DNA from 2 places in the Flavobacterium sp. 38 genome. Region 2 is predicted to be linked to the other one. Evidence: riboswitches for the same ligand, from Rfam matches in the RefSeq annotation. Region 2 holds a riboswitch; the other holds the start of a gene.

Region 1 (7,568 bases), on a different contig from region 2:
CTATATTTAATTCAGTAACTATTTTTTCAATTTCATCAATAGCAGCGGTATGGCTTTCGGCAGCAAGTCTTGCATTTTCTTTTCCAAAAGTGCTTTGAAGGTAGTAATATCGATCGTCTAGCGCACAAGTCAGATGCGCTGTAGTTCGTCCAGTTTCTCCGCTGCCAATGAAACCGTCTTCAGCCAAAACCACTTTTTTTCCTGCTTTCAAAAGTTTATAAGCAGTTGTAAGTCCAGCAATACCGCCTCCAATAATCAAAACTTCCGTTTTAATATCCTGAGTTGGTTTTTCAAAGGCAATTATATCGGTAGAATCAATCCAGAAAGAAACATTATCGCCAGATGAGATACTGCCTTCATTTATATTTTGATTTAGATTTTCCATTGTTTATCTTTTTAAGGCGCTAAAACATTTATATCAAAGCTACTAAGTAAAAATAGGAGAAGGCTTACAGCATTATTTCTAAAATTTTATAGGATTTCCAGTATGATTTTATATAACAATAAAAAGAAATGGTATAAACGTAACCGATTTATAAATAGTTACTTAGCTTTTACGAAATCAAACAAGTTTAAAAATCGAAAAGCAATTATTATGAAAGCAATTCAGCAAACGACAATTATGATTCTGATTATCTTCAGCGGATTATTAATTTCTTGTAAAAACAATAAAGACGGCTATAGTGATGAAATAGATACCGTTATTTCACCTCTTGACAGTGCAAAAAGTACAACAGACAGCATAAAAACGGAAGAACATATTTCTACCAATATCGAAACGACACAAAAAAATGGTTCTGAGAGTACGGCTGGTACAGGAAGCGGACCTGGAGAGAGTTCGCAAGACGGCTCGACTTATACCAGTGCTGCCGGACTGCAGAAAGATAGTTTAAGACCCCAAAGAGATACCGTAAAAAGTAAAAAGAAGTAATTCATTATATAAGAAGTTTTTAAAATTGTGTAAAAATCACATTTGTAAAAACGGTTATTTTTATACTTATTAAATTAAAAAATATTCATTTAAAAATATAATTATGAAAACTCAGATTTTAACTAGAGCCGCTTTCTTGGTTCTTCTGACAGGATTGGTATTTTCTTGCAAGAAAAATGAAAGCGCAACAATAGATTCATACGAAAATGATACTATTCAAAATACGATTGACACAGTGGGACCAGAAGTTGATACGATTAATATGGACACCACAACGACCGTTAAAGCCGATTCTATCAAGCAATAACGATTCGTAATAAAAACAAGTAAAAGCTGAATCTTCATGATTCGGCTTTTTTTGATTTTTTAATTCAAATACAAAGAATTTATAGATGATTAAATTCACTTTAACAAATCTTTAAAGTAATTGCCTTTTTCTCTATATTTGAGAAAGAATTTAACAAATTTATATGCCTTTGGTATCCAGAAACAACATTAGAAAGTATTCTTACTCAGTACGATAATGGAGCTAATAAATAATTTAGACCTTTTTCAGACCGTTTTTAATTCTGCACCAAATGGTATTGCAGTGCTAAAATCTTTGCGCAATGGCAAAAATAAAATTCAAGATTTTTCGATACTGCTATTGAATGCTTACTTTGTCAACTGGATCAAAAATGAAGACTACAAGGGAAAAAGATTCAGTCATATTTTCTCCAAAATAGAAGGCAATATTCTTGAAAAGCTTATTGAAACTGCAGAAACTGGAATTGCCGCCAACTTCGAACAATCGTACCAAGGCGAGACCGCAAAATATTGTCTCAAATTTACCGCTGTCAAACAAGATGATTTGTTAGTAGTGACAATGGAAGATATCACCGAAAAGAAAGAGGCAGAAAGGGCTTTGACTAATGCATTGGCTGATGCAGAGAAACAGAAAAGACTTTATAATTCCATTATATATGCGACTCCCGATTTGGTTTACGTATTTGATCTTGACTATAAGTTCACGTACGCAAACAAAGCCTTATTGAATATGTGGGGGAAATCGGCAGAGGATGCCATCGGCCGCGGATTAAGAGAAAATGGCTATGAAGAATGGCATGCCGAAATGCATGAACGAGAGATAGATACTGTAGTGGCAGAAAAAAGAGCCGTGAGAGGAACAGTTTCTTTTCCGCATGCTGAATTGGGAAGAAGAATTTACGATTATATTTTAGTTCCGGTATTTAATGATAAAGGGGAGGTTGAGGTGGTTGCCGGAACGACTCGAGATATTACAGAAAGCAAGCAGGCCGAAGAAAAATTGCAGCAAAGCGAGAATCGTTTCCGAAAAATGATTCATCAGACTCCTGCACCAACTTTAGTGCTTAAAGGTGACGATCTTGTTATTGAGCAGATTAATAAGCACATGCTGCAAATGATTGGCCGCGGAGAAGAAATTATCGGCATGCGATTGATCGATGTCTTGCCCGAACTCGAAGGTCAATATGTGTGGGAACAGGTTCTAAAAGTTTATAACGAAGGAATTCCTTTTGACCAGAGTGAAGTTTTGGTGCCGCACAATCGTACAGGAGAACTTAAAAATTACTATTATAATCTGGCTTATCGTCCGTTAATAGAAGATGGACAGATAACAGGAATGATTCAGGTTGCCGTTGAGGTGACACAGCAAGTTGTGGCACGCCAAAAAATGGAAGAAAGCGAAAGCCGTTTTAGGGCTTTAGTCAATGCCTCATCCGACTTGGTTTACCGCATGGACGCCGACTGGATGATTATGCACAGTTTGGAAGGAGGCGGAAGACTTTCTGGCGCTGGCGGACACGGCATTAATTGGCTGGATAAGTTTGTGCATCCTAGTGATTTGGAACAGGCTGTTCATCTCATTTCTAAATCTATTGTAGAGAAAAGCATTTTTGAAATGGAGCACAAAGTCATCAATGCAGACGATTCTGTTAGCTGGGTTTTTTCGAGAGTGGTACCGATATTAGATGACAAACAAAGAATAATAGAATGGTTTGGTGCAGCAAGTGATATTACTTCGCAAAAAGAACTTCAAAATGTAATTGCAGAAAGCGAGGAAAAATTCAGACAGCTTGCAGATTTGGTTCCGCAAATTATTTGGACAGCACAGCCAGACGGATTTATAGATTATTATAACAGCCGCTGGTACGAATATACAGGTTTTAACAAAAATGAATTTGGCGATTCGAGCTGGGTTCCGACACTTCATCCAGACGATGTTTCTATGGTTTTAAAGACATGGTACCAAAGTGTTCATGCAGGCACTTCGTATCAGATAGAATTTCGTTTAAAAAACGGAAGCACAGGAGAATACCGCTGGTTCTTAAGTAAAGCGCTTCCTATTAGAGACAAAGAAGGAATAATTACGAATTGGTTTGGTACGTGTACCGATATTCACGAGCAAAAATCTATTACCGAAAAATTAGAAATTTTGGTAGCAGACCGCACCAAAGAACTGCAAAGATCGAATGATGATTTACAGCAGTTTGCGCACGTTGCGTCGCACGATTTAAAAGAACCTGTCCGAAAAATAAAAACTTTTGTAAGCCGTCTAGAAGATCATTTGGAAGGAAAACTAGACGAATCGGCATCCAAATATATTGAGAGAGTTCACGTCGCCGCAGACCGTATGTTTAATATGATTGATGGCGTGCTGGCGTATTCTAAAATCAATGCCGATTCGCAAAAAGCAACAATGGTCGATTTAAATGAAGTCATTAAAAATATAGAAACCGATCTCGAAATTGCACTTCAAAAAACAGGCGGTAAAATTTATTATGAAGAACTTCCAGTTTTGGAAGGGGCTTTGGTATTATTGTATCAGCTTTTCTATAATTTGATTAACAATTCCATTAAATTTGCTAGAGAAAATACGCCTTCGCAAATTACGGTTACAGCGACTGAAAAGATGGAAGACGGCAACAGAATTGCAATAATTACTGTAGAAGATAACGGAATTGGTTTTGACCTCGATCAGACTGGACGTATTTTTGAAACTTTTACCCGCCTAAATTCTAAAGACCGTTACGAAGGAACTGGCTTAGGTTTATCGCTGTGTAAAAAAATAGCAGAACGTCATGGAGGAAATATTACCGCAACAGGAATTGCCAATAAAGGAGCTGTTTTTATTGTAACGCTGCCATTTGAACAAAAAGAAAAAGACATTTAATTATGAGTAAAAAGATAATTTTATTAGCTGATGATGACAGAGACGATACAGAAATGTTTTGTGAAGCGCTGGCTGATATCGATGAAAATATTATTTGTCATTGTGCTGAAAATGGTGATAAAGCACTAAAAATGCTTAAAAACGAAGATAAAATTCCAGGTGTTGTTTTTCTAGATTTAAATATGCCCATTCTAAATGGCTGGGAATGCTTGAAAGAATTAAAAGCTGATGAGCGCTATAAAGAAATCCCTGTAATTATGATTTCTACTTCTTCGCATAAAAATGATATGGACACAGCAGCAAATCTTGGCGCTGTCTGTTATTTTGTAAAGCCAAATAATTTTAACGATTTAAAACAAGTCCTTCAATTTATTACTTCTAATCTCGAAAAAGGATTAAAAGAAGCGCTTCCAACTCTCGAAAAAAATAAATACTTGCATGTTTTTTCTTTTTAAATGAATAAAACGTCCGAATTTCTTTTGTAAAAAAGGGATCATAACAAAAATAACTTTGTTTTAATTTGTTGTTTTTCAGTTCCTAAAGTGTGCTGAAAGAGTTTTTAAATAAATTTTACAAAAAAACACAATTTAAACTATACTAATTCGGTAGAATTAATATATATTTGTAACACAGAAAATTTATATAATGATACATATCCAGAAAGACTGAGGGAATAGGCCCATTGATGTCTTAGCAACCTGTTGCCGAATAAGGTGCTAAATCCTTCCGCTGTGTGCGGGCAGATAAGAAAGATTTCTCCGTAAATCTGTTTAAGATCATAATGTTAATCTTTAATTTTTTTTTAAATGAAAGCAGAATCCATTTTGTACGCGAGTTACGAGCTTTTGAATTTAATTTTCGAAGAAAACAGCTTTGCCTTTTTCTGAATGAGAAAATTCTAGTTCCACGAGATTCTTTCTTTAATCATATCGCTAATGGCTTTTGTCATTGGCCTGAAATTCTTTTGTCTAATCTTAAACTAAAAATAAAATGAAAAAAATACTATTAGGTTTTGCTTTGCTTCTGGGTGCTTTTCAAACTCAAGCGCAGGAAAATAATTTACAGTTAAAAGGAACTGTTGTTGATACTGTGGCGCAATATGTCTACTTGCAGAAGTTTCACAATAAAATGTTTACCACAATTGATTCGGCAAAAGTAAAAGACGGAAATTTTAGTTTTAAAACTAAAGTAAAAACCCCAGAATTATACGGATTAAGCGTCAATACCGAAAGTTCGCCTTTGTATATTTTTCTCGAAAAAGATCCCATTACAGTAAAATTAAATCCGAAGAAATATTATACCGCTTCAGTTGTTGCAGGTTCGGCTTCTCAAGATTTGTTCGAAACTTATAAAAAAACGAAGGATGTAGAAATCAGCAAATTCATAACAGAACATCCAAAATCTATTGTTTCGGCTTATGTACTCTACAGAAATTGGTCGTACCGATTGACGCCAGAACAGATTACGCAAAACATTGCTTTATTAGATAAAAGTCTTCAAAATACCACTTACGTGAAAGAACTAAAAGAACTGGTTACCGTTTTAGACGGATTAGCGGTCGGTAAAAAAGCCCCTGATTTTACAGCCAATGATCCTGAAGGAAAACCAGTTCGCCTTTATGAAAACTTAAAAGGCTACACTTTGGTCGATTTTTGGGCTTCTTGGTGTGGACCATGCAGAAAAGAGAATCCGAATATTGTGGCGGCTTACAAGGAATTTCACGATAAAGGATTCAATATTGTGGCAATCTCATTAGATAAAAAGAAAGAAAATTGGATTAAAGGAATTAAAGATGATAATCTAACATGGACACACGTTTCGGATTTGCTTTTCTGGAACAGTGCCGTTGCCAAATTATACGGAGTAAGAGCCATTCCGGGAAATTATTTAATTGATTCTAAAGGAACAATCGTTGCCAAAAACCTGCACGGAGAAGAATTGCAAACTACGTTAAAAACACTTTTAGAGAATAAAATTTAAGACCCAATCTTGTCATTCCGAGGAACGAGGAATCACACTAGAATCCATATAGAAAGTCGCCAATCTTTGTCGAGTTGCGTGTGAGATTCCTCGTTCTTCGGAATGACAAAAATTGGAGTGAACAATACAACAATACAATTTAGTTAATTTAAAAAATGTAAAGGATATGAATGCTATTGAGTCAACAGTAAAACCAACAGAACCGGAGTGTTACTTTTCTAAGTTTAGAGAAAACACAGTAGGAATTAATCACACTTTCGAATCGGTTTATGGAGAACAAAATTTAGTATACGCCGACTGGGTGGCCAGCGGAAGATTATACCATCCGATCGAAGAGATAATGCTTAATAAAATTGGTCCAATGATTGCCAATACGCATTCCCTTTCAAGTCAGACCGGAAAAACGTCGACTTACGCTTATCAATATGCGAGAGATATTATAAAAAAATTGGTCAATGCTCGCGAGTCGGATGTTTTGGTCGCTACGGGAAGCGGGATGACGGCGGCTTTATCGAAATTGCAACGCATTATGGCGCTCCGAACAAAATCGGATGAAGATCGACCTGTGGTTTTTATTACGCATATGGAACACCATTCGAATCAAGTTTCGTGGTACGAAACAAATGCAGAAGTTGTGATTTTGGAACCTGATGAAAATAATTTGGTCAATCCAGAAGCACTTTCTTTAGCAATAAAAAAATATGCCGATAGAACTTTAAAAATCGGTTCGTTTACAGCTTGTTCGAATGTTACGGGAATTATTACGCCTTATCATGAATTGGCCAAAATCATGCATCAAAATGGCGGACTTTGTTTTGTCGATTTTGCAGCTTCGGCACCGTATGTTGCAATCGATATGCATCCAGAAGATCCAGAAGAGCAATTGGATGCAATTTTCTTTTCGCCGCATAAATTTTTGGGCGGACCTGGGACTTGCGGCATTTTGGTTTTTGATGAAAAATTATACCAATCCGATTTTCCAGATAATCCAGGCGGTGGAAACGTAAAATGGACGAATCCGTTAGGGAAATATTGTTACAGCGATAGTATAGAAGTTAAAGAAGATGGTGGAACTCCTGGGTTTCTGCAAGTTATTAGAACTGCTTTGGCTTTAGAATTGAAAGAACAAATGGGAGTGGAGAATATCAAAAATCGCGAAAAAGAACTGCTTGATCTCTGTTTTTCTAGGCTTCAAAAAATATCAGGATTGTCCATTTTAGGAGATTTAACAACAGAAAGAATTGGCTGTGTTTCTTTTGTGATCGAAGACATTCATTACAATTTGATTGTACGTCTTCTAAATGACCGTTTCGGAATTCAGGTTCGCGGCGGCTGGTCTTGTGCGAGTACGTATGCGCACTATCTGTTTAATATTAATGAGAAAAAATCCGCTGAAATTACAAATGAATTGCTGCAACGAAATCAGACCAATAAACCAGGTTGGGTTCGTTTGTCGCTACACCC
Region 2 (7,568 bases):
CTGGTTTACGTCCCATGTGTCCGTAAGCAGCAGTTTCGCTATAGATTGGGTTTCTTAATTTTAAACGTTGCTCGATAAAGTAAGGACGCATATCAAAGATAGCTTCTACTTTTTTAGCGATTTCACCGTTAGTTAAGTTTACTTTAGAAGTTCCGTAAGTTTCAATGAAAATTCCCATTGGCTCAGCAACTCCAATTGCGTAAGAAACCTGAACTAAGATTTCGTCAGCAACACCAGCAGCAACTAAGTTTTTAGCGATATGACGTGTAGCATAAGCAGCACTTCTATCTACTTTACTTGGATCTTTTCCAGAGAATGCACCACCACCGTGAGCACCTTTTCCTCCGTAAGTATCTACAATAATTTTTCTTCCTGTTAAACCAGTATCTCCGTGAGGTCCTCCAATAACGAATTTTCCTGTTGGGTTAATATGATAGTTGATTTTATCGTTAAATAAATGAGCGTGCGTTGGATTTTTAGCGATAATTCTAGGAATCAAAATTTCGATAATATCTTTTTTGATTTTAGAAAGCATTGCAGCTTCTTCGTCAAAATCATCGTGTTGAGTTGAAATTACAATCGCATCAATACGAGTTGGTTTGTTATCGTCGCTGTATTCTAAAGTTACCTGAGATTTAGCATCTGGACGTAAATAAGTGATCTCTTTGTTTTCACGTCTTAAAATAGCTAACTCTTGTAATAATTTATGAGATAAATCTAATGCAAGAGGCATGTAGTTTTCAGTTTCGTTTGTAGCGTAACCAAACATCATTCCTTGGTCACCTGCACCTTGCTCTTCTGGCTTAGCTCTGTCAACACCTTGGTTAATGTCTGCAGACTGCTCGTGAATTGCAGAAAGAATTCCGCAAGAGTTTGCTTCAAACATATATTCACTTTTAGTATATCCAATTTTACGGATTACCTCACGTGCAATGTTTTGTACATCAAGATAAGTATTCGATTTTACTTCACCTGCTAAAATAACCTGACCAGTTGTAACCAATGTTTCACAAGCTACTTTTGAGTCAGCGTCAAATGCCAAAAAGTTGTCAATTAATGCGTCCGAAATTTGATCTGCAACTTTGTCTGGATGCCCTTCACTAACAGATTCTGACGTAAATAAATAAGCCATAATAATGTATTAAATTTGTATAAATTAAAATTTAGCGAGGAAAAAATAATTGCAAAAAAGGGCTAAAGGAGAGTTGCTGCTTTAGCATTTTTTAATGCCGAAATTTATCTCTCGGCAATCATAATGAACCATTTCATTATGAAGAGGTTGCAATCAGTTCAAATTTTTCCTCTGTATTCGCGTGCAAAGGTATGAAACCATTTTGATTTGCAAATTAAAGTTCAACTTTTTTTATTTTAATCCATTAAAATTTAACACAAGTATAGTAATTTGATAGGGTAATAGAAAATAATTCACTTTTTGTTTGGCTGTTTAAAAAAAAGTTCTCAACTTTGCCAAACAAAACAAGAAAGAAATGAATTTAGGTATTAAAAATATGTGCTGTATGATGTTGGAATTATCCGCAGAGCGCGCTATTGTTTAGTAACTAAGTCTACAAGATAACAATAAAACCTCTGCCCAACAGCAGAGGTTTTTTTATGAAAAAAATTAAACCATATGTGTAGAGACGCACCGCAGTGCGTCTAATAGGCAGAATTCAAATGAACTTATATCACTTATATGGTGAAATAAAAAAACAAAACAATATGAAAAATTCAGCAGCAAATAAAATGATGATGTGTTGTAAGATGCCAATGTGTATCCCGCCTTGCTGTTGCCGAAAGTGAAAGATCGAATCTTTGTTATAGTTTCAACTATAAAGCCCTTTTGGTAAGCCATCCGAAAGGGCTTTTTTTATTTCAATACTTAAAAATTAAAAATCATGAAAACACTAGATATCAATACAATCGCATACGAATACTTATTAAGAACAAATTCTGAGGAACAGAATAATTTTTTAGAAGATCAGACAATAGAATTTAATCAGGATCAATATTTACAAAATCAGAATTCTTTACTCCTTCAATTATACAATCTGGAAGAAGAAGATTTATATGTTCAGGCGCAATTCAACAATTAATTACAATATATAAAAGTATTAACAATACCTAAAAAACTAAGAAATCATGAGCACACAAAAATTTGCAACAAACGCACTTCACGCAGGACACGATGTTACTAAAAATTCAGGGACAAGAGCAGTGCCTATTTATCAGACATCATCATACGTATTTAATAATGCCGATCATGCGGCCAATTTATTTGGTCTTGCCGAAGCCGGATTTATTTATACGAGATTAAATAACCCAACCAATGATATCTTGGAACAAAGATTGGCAGCACTTGAAGGCGGAATCGGAGCGGTGGTCACGGCGTCTGGAGCATCGGCAATTTCTACAACTTTTTTAACGTTGCTAAAAGCGGGAGATCATATTGTAGCGTCAAACAGTTTGTATGGCGGAACTTATAATCTATTAAAAGTTACATTGCCAAGATTAGGAATTACGACAACATTTGTAGATCCGTCAAAACCAGAAAACTTTACTAAAGCAGCAAAAGAAAATACTAGAGCTTTTTTTGTAGAATCTCTAGGAAACCCAAAATTGGACGTTTTAGATTTGAAAGGAATTTCGGCAGAAGCCAAAGCATTTAAAGTGCCATTTATAGTAGACAATACAGTTGCGACACCTTATTTATTAAACCCAATTAAATATGGTGCCGATATTGTAATTCACTCCTTAACAAAATATATCGCTGGAAACGGAACTTCATTAGGAGGCGTTATCATTGATGCTGGAAACTTTGACTGGGCAAACGGAAAATTCCCTGAATTTACCGAACCATCTGCAGGATACCACGGATTAGTATATCACGAAGCTTTAGGAAATGCGGCTTTTATTGCAAAAGCCCGAATTGAAGGTCTGCGTGATTTTGGTTCTGCTTTGAGTCCTTTTAATGCTTTTCAGATTATTCAAGGATTAGAAACGCTGCCAATCCGAATTAAGAAACACAGCGAAAATGCTTTGGCTCTGGCTGAATGGCTAGAAAAACAAGATGAGGTGGTTTGGGTAAATTATCCAGGGCTGAAGTCTAGTAAGTATCACGATTTAGCAAATCAATATCTTCCAGAAGGGAAAAGCGGAATTATCACTTTCGGTTTAAAAGGAGGTTTTGATGCGGCGAAAAAAGTAGTAGACGAAACAAAATTGTTCTCTCTTTTGGCTAATATCGGAGATACTAAATCACTGATTATTCACCCAGCAAGCACAACGCATCAGCAATTGACAGAAGCGGAGCAAGAAGAAACAGGAGTTTCTAAAGACTTGATTCGTCTGTCTGTTGGAATTGAAGATATCGAAGATTTAATTGCAGATCTGCAAGCAGTTTTTGAAAGCGTGAAGCTTTCACAATACAGCATCAATAAAAATTAGGTTTTTTTGTTTTTTGTTTGAAAGATTGCCTTTAGCGAGTGGTTTTGCTAAAGGTAATTTTTTATGAAAAGTATCATTATAAAATTAAACCATATATGTAGAGACGCACCGCAGTGCGTCTAAATTATATACGTGGAATATATTAAATAAACCATATAAGTTATATAAGTTCATTTTTTGTAGAGACGCACCGCAGTGTGTCTAATTGTGGAAACACACAGTTATATGTCCAAAATTATACACAAAATATATTAAATGAACTTATATGACTTATATGGTTTTAAAAAAAATAAAAAATCATGTCAAAGCTTAAAATAAATATTGTCCTTTTTGGAATTGGTAATATCGGAAGCACTTTGATTAATCAGATTATCGAAAGTCAGGAGTTTTTTCTTGAAAGTAAAAATGTCGATTTTCATTTTCCAATTATAACCAATTCAACAGTCGCTTTCTTCGAAAAAGAAGGCGTAGGTTATTCGTGGGAAACCAATTTTAGACAATTGGCAGTTCCGTTTAAAGTAGAAGATATTGTCGAGTTTGCACAAGAAAATGAATTCGAAAACCTAATTGCTGTAGACGCGACGGCCAGCGACGAATTGGTAAAACACTACAATACACTAATCAAAAACGGATTTAATATTGTAGCGGTAAACAAAAAAGCCAATACACTTCCGTTAGATCTTTATAAAGAACTTCGATCGAATCTGAAAAAGTACGACAAAGAATTTCTTTACGAAACCTCTGTTGAGACTGGAATTCCAGTTTTGCGGACTTTAAGAGATTTGTATTATTCTGGAGAAAAAATCAAAAAGATTCGAGGTGTTTTTTCAGATAATCTGAGTTATGTTTTCAATCGATTTTCAATAGAAGATGTTTCATTTTCTTCCATTCTAAAAGATGCAAGTCTTTTGGGATTAATGAAATCCAACTTTAAAGAAGATTTATCTGGAAACGATACGGCAAGAAAACTTTTGATATTGGCCAGAGAAATCGGAAAAGACTTTGAACTTTCTGATATTAAGATCAAGCCATTTATAACTGAAGAACATTTGGAGAAAAACGGTGTGCTCAATAAAGAAGCTGTCGATAAATCTTTTAAGATTGCCAAAATTACTCAGGCAGAAGATCATGTGCTTCGATATGTGGGCGAATTTGATTTGGAAAAAGGAACTTTAGAAACCAAATTGATTTCCGAATCAGTCAATTCACCAATTGGACAATTAAAAGGTTCTGACACGATTTTTGAAATTTACACAAAATCTTACGGTGATATTCCAATTGTAATTCAGAGCGCGCCTCCGTGCAGGCAAGCAATTTCAAGAGGAATTATAACCGATATTCTAAAAATTGCAGAGCGAATTAGGAGTAAAGAGGCAGTCTGGCTGTAAATTTTTAATAAAAAAAAGAAAAAGGTTCTTTGATAATTTGATTTGTCAATTGGAGTCATGAAGAAAAAAAGGCTTGTTTTGTAAGTTTTTTACCTTTATTGTTTCGTTTTCGTTTTTGTAAGATGTTTTTCATCGTTAAAAAACTGATTTTTAACGATTTTTGTAATTAAATTCTTGAATTTAATTTGTGTAATAAAAAAAATATTTGCATATTTGTTATACCCAAAAACTACTAGAAATCAAATGAACTTAAAAGTCAACAAAATGTTTTGTGCCATTTCGGTTAAGACCGAGGTTGGGGTGTCTATTGCTTAAAAAAATTGTAAGAATACAATAATAATATAGTAAGAGCCTCCTAAGAAATTTTTAGGAGGCTTTTTAATTTAAAAGAAATGCAGAATTTTAAAATACAATATAAATCACAGATGAATAAATCCTTACAGATGAACAAGATGTTTACTGTCGCGCTTATTTGCGCATACGTCTGTTGATACTAAAAGCATACATGAGTGTAAAAACTTAAACCCTTTTGGTATCTAAAAATCCAAAAGGGTTTTTTTATTCCAAAAAGCGATTTAACAGAAACATAAAAGAGAAATAAAGATTATAAAACACAACTGAACTAAAACTTAATATCATGAGCAAATTGAACTACTTCGCAGAAAAAATTTCTAAATTGAAAAACAGAAGGACAAAAAATAGCAATCCGCCGCCAACAAACGAATTGGCTCACCCAAGATTCGGAATCACAGAAGAAGATAAAAGTACTGCTAAAAAAGTACCAAACTCTTTATTGTTTTTGATGTATTCAAAAGAAAATGAAACGCTTTTTATCTAAACGGAAAAGCATCATAAACTAGGTGAAAACCTGCTTAATTTTACTGGGCATTTTTGTTCGGTAAATTTTTGCGTATAATAGTTTTTGCTCATGTAAGTCGCAGAAATTTAACAAACACTTTTAGATTAAATTTGTTTGTTAAAGAAATTAGTAGTTAATTTGCACTCGTTAAGTTCATAAAAGTATTGAAATGTTATAAAGAAAGGACGAGGGATTAGACCCGATGAATCCTTAGCAACCCTTCGTTAATTCGAAGAAGGTGCTGCATTCTACCACGCCCAACGTGGAAAGATAACAATCAGAATTTTTCTAGTTTAGACTAGTTTTTTCTTTCTAATATTTCCATATACAAATCATAATACAACAGATTTGAAATTGGAAAATAGACCAAATCCCATTATAATTCAAGATTTCATCACAGAAAGTGGTGCAAATTATCATTCTATACCGTTAAGTTTTACACTGTCTGGCCAGCCGCTGCACAGTGCGCCTATTGTTTTGGTTAATCATGCCTTGACAGGAAACTCACAAGTTACTGGCGAAAATGGCTGGTGGAATGACTTAATTGGCGAAGGTAAAACTATTGACACTGCTGTTTATACCATTTTAGCCTTTGATATTCCTGGAAACGGAACAAATTCTTTTTTAATCGAAAATTATCTTGACTTTACAGCCAGAGACATTGCAAGAATCTTTATTGAGGGTGTAAAAGCCTTAAATATCGAAAAGCTTTTTGCTGTTATCGGAGGTTCTGTCGGGGGTGGAATTGCTTGGGAAATCTTAGCTCTGGCGCCAAACATTACAGAAAACCTTATTCCGATTGCGAGTGACTGGAAATCGACAGACTGGCTTATTGCAAATTGTTTTCTTCAGGAGCAGATTCTGAATAATTCTTCAAAACCAATAGAAGATGCGAGAATTCATGCCATGTTATGTTATCGTTCGCCAGAATCATTCAAAGAAAAATTCCAAAGAACCATCAATCAGGATCTTTTGATTTTTAATATCGAAAGCTGGTTGGCGCACCACGGAAAAAAACTGCAGAAAAGATTTCAGCTTTCTTCTTATAAATTAATGAATCAGTTGCTTAAAACAATTGATATTACGAGAAATAGTGAAAGTTTTGAAAACTTATTGTCAAAAACAACGGCTTCAATTCATATCATCGGAATCAATTCTGATCTGTTTTTTACAGCAAAAGAAAACGTAGAAACCTACGAAGAATTGAAGAAGTTTAAAGACAATGTTTTCTACAGCGAAATTGTCTCTGTTCACGGACATGACGCTTTTTTAATCGAGTACAAACAATTAGATCATTTACTTGCCGACATTTTTAAGGCAGAAACAATAAAAAAATAAAATGAAAGTATTAAAATTTGGAGGTAAATCATTAGCAAACGGAGAAGGACTTAACAAGGTTGTTTCTATCATTTCTGATAAAGTAAATCAAGGAGAAAAAATTGCCGTTGTAGTTTCTGCGCGTGGAAATGCGACAGACGAACTGGAATTTATCTTAAGCATTGCGGCTAAAAATGGCAGCTATAAAGAATTATTAGAGAATTTTAAAAAATATCAAATATCAGATTACCCACAAGTTGATTTATCTGAAGAGTTCAATATTTTAGATAAACTTTTTGAAGGAGTAAGCTTAATTGGCGATTACAGCAAAAAAATTAAAGATCAGATTTTGTCAAAAGGAGAATTGCTTTCGGCTAAATTATTGACAGCTATTTTATTGGAAAAAGGAATTCCAGCCAATTTCGTAGATACAAGAGATTTGCTGAAAACAGATTCTAAATTTGGTGATGCACAGCCTTTAGAGCAGCTTTCGAAGAAAAACGTAATCAATTATTTTAAAGAACATAACGGAGAAACGGTTAATATAGTTACAGGTTTCA

Evidence for each region. Region 2 has a riboswitch for S-adenosylmethionine ahead of AC3E9W_RS04930 (alpha/beta fold hydrolase). Riboswitches for the same ligand answer to the same signal wherever they lie in the genome.
Region 1: another riboswitch for S-adenosylmethionine. It lies ahead of AC3E9W_RS06675 (redoxin domain-containing protein); the one in region 2 lies ahead of AC3E9W_RS04930 (alpha/beta fold hydrolase).

Annotation. Positions count from the first base shown of each region.
Region 1 is NZ_JBYNWZ010000002.1:342,823-350,390, forward strand. It holds gene AC3E9W_RS06650 (FAD-dependent oxidoreductase) at 1-385, opposite strand, end outside; gene AC3E9W_RS06655 (hypothetical protein) at 596-931, shown strand; gene AC3E9W_RS06660 (hypothetical protein) at 1,035-1,238, shown strand; gene AC3E9W_RS06665 (PAS domain-containing sensor histidine kinase) at 1,455-4,124, shown strand; gene AC3E9W_RS06670 (response regulator) at 4,127-4,579, shown strand; SAM riboswitch class I at 4,774-4,874, shown strand; gene AC3E9W_RS06675 (redoxin domain-containing protein) at 5,115-6,104, shown strand; gene AC3E9W_RS06680 (aminotransferase class V-fold PLP-dependent enzyme) at 6,271-7,568, shown strand, end outside.
Region 2 is NZ_JBYNWZ010000001.1:1,129,385-1,136,952, forward strand. It holds gene metK (methionine adenosyltransferase) at 1-1,132, opposite strand, end outside; gene AC3E9W_RS04910 (hypothetical protein) at 1,896-2,093, shown strand; gene AC3E9W_RS04915 (O-acetylhomoserine aminocarboxypropyltransferase/cysteine synthase family protein) at 2,140-3,444, shown strand; gene AC3E9W_RS04920 (homoserine dehydrogenase family protein) at 3,744-4,832, shown strand; gene AC3E9W_RS04925 (hypothetical protein) at 5,470-5,670, shown strand; SAM riboswitch class I at 5,861-5,968, shown strand; gene AC3E9W_RS04930 (alpha/beta fold hydrolase) at 6,040-7,029, shown strand; gene thrA (bifunctional aspartate kinase/homoserine dehydrogenase I) at 7,031-7,568, shown strand, end outside.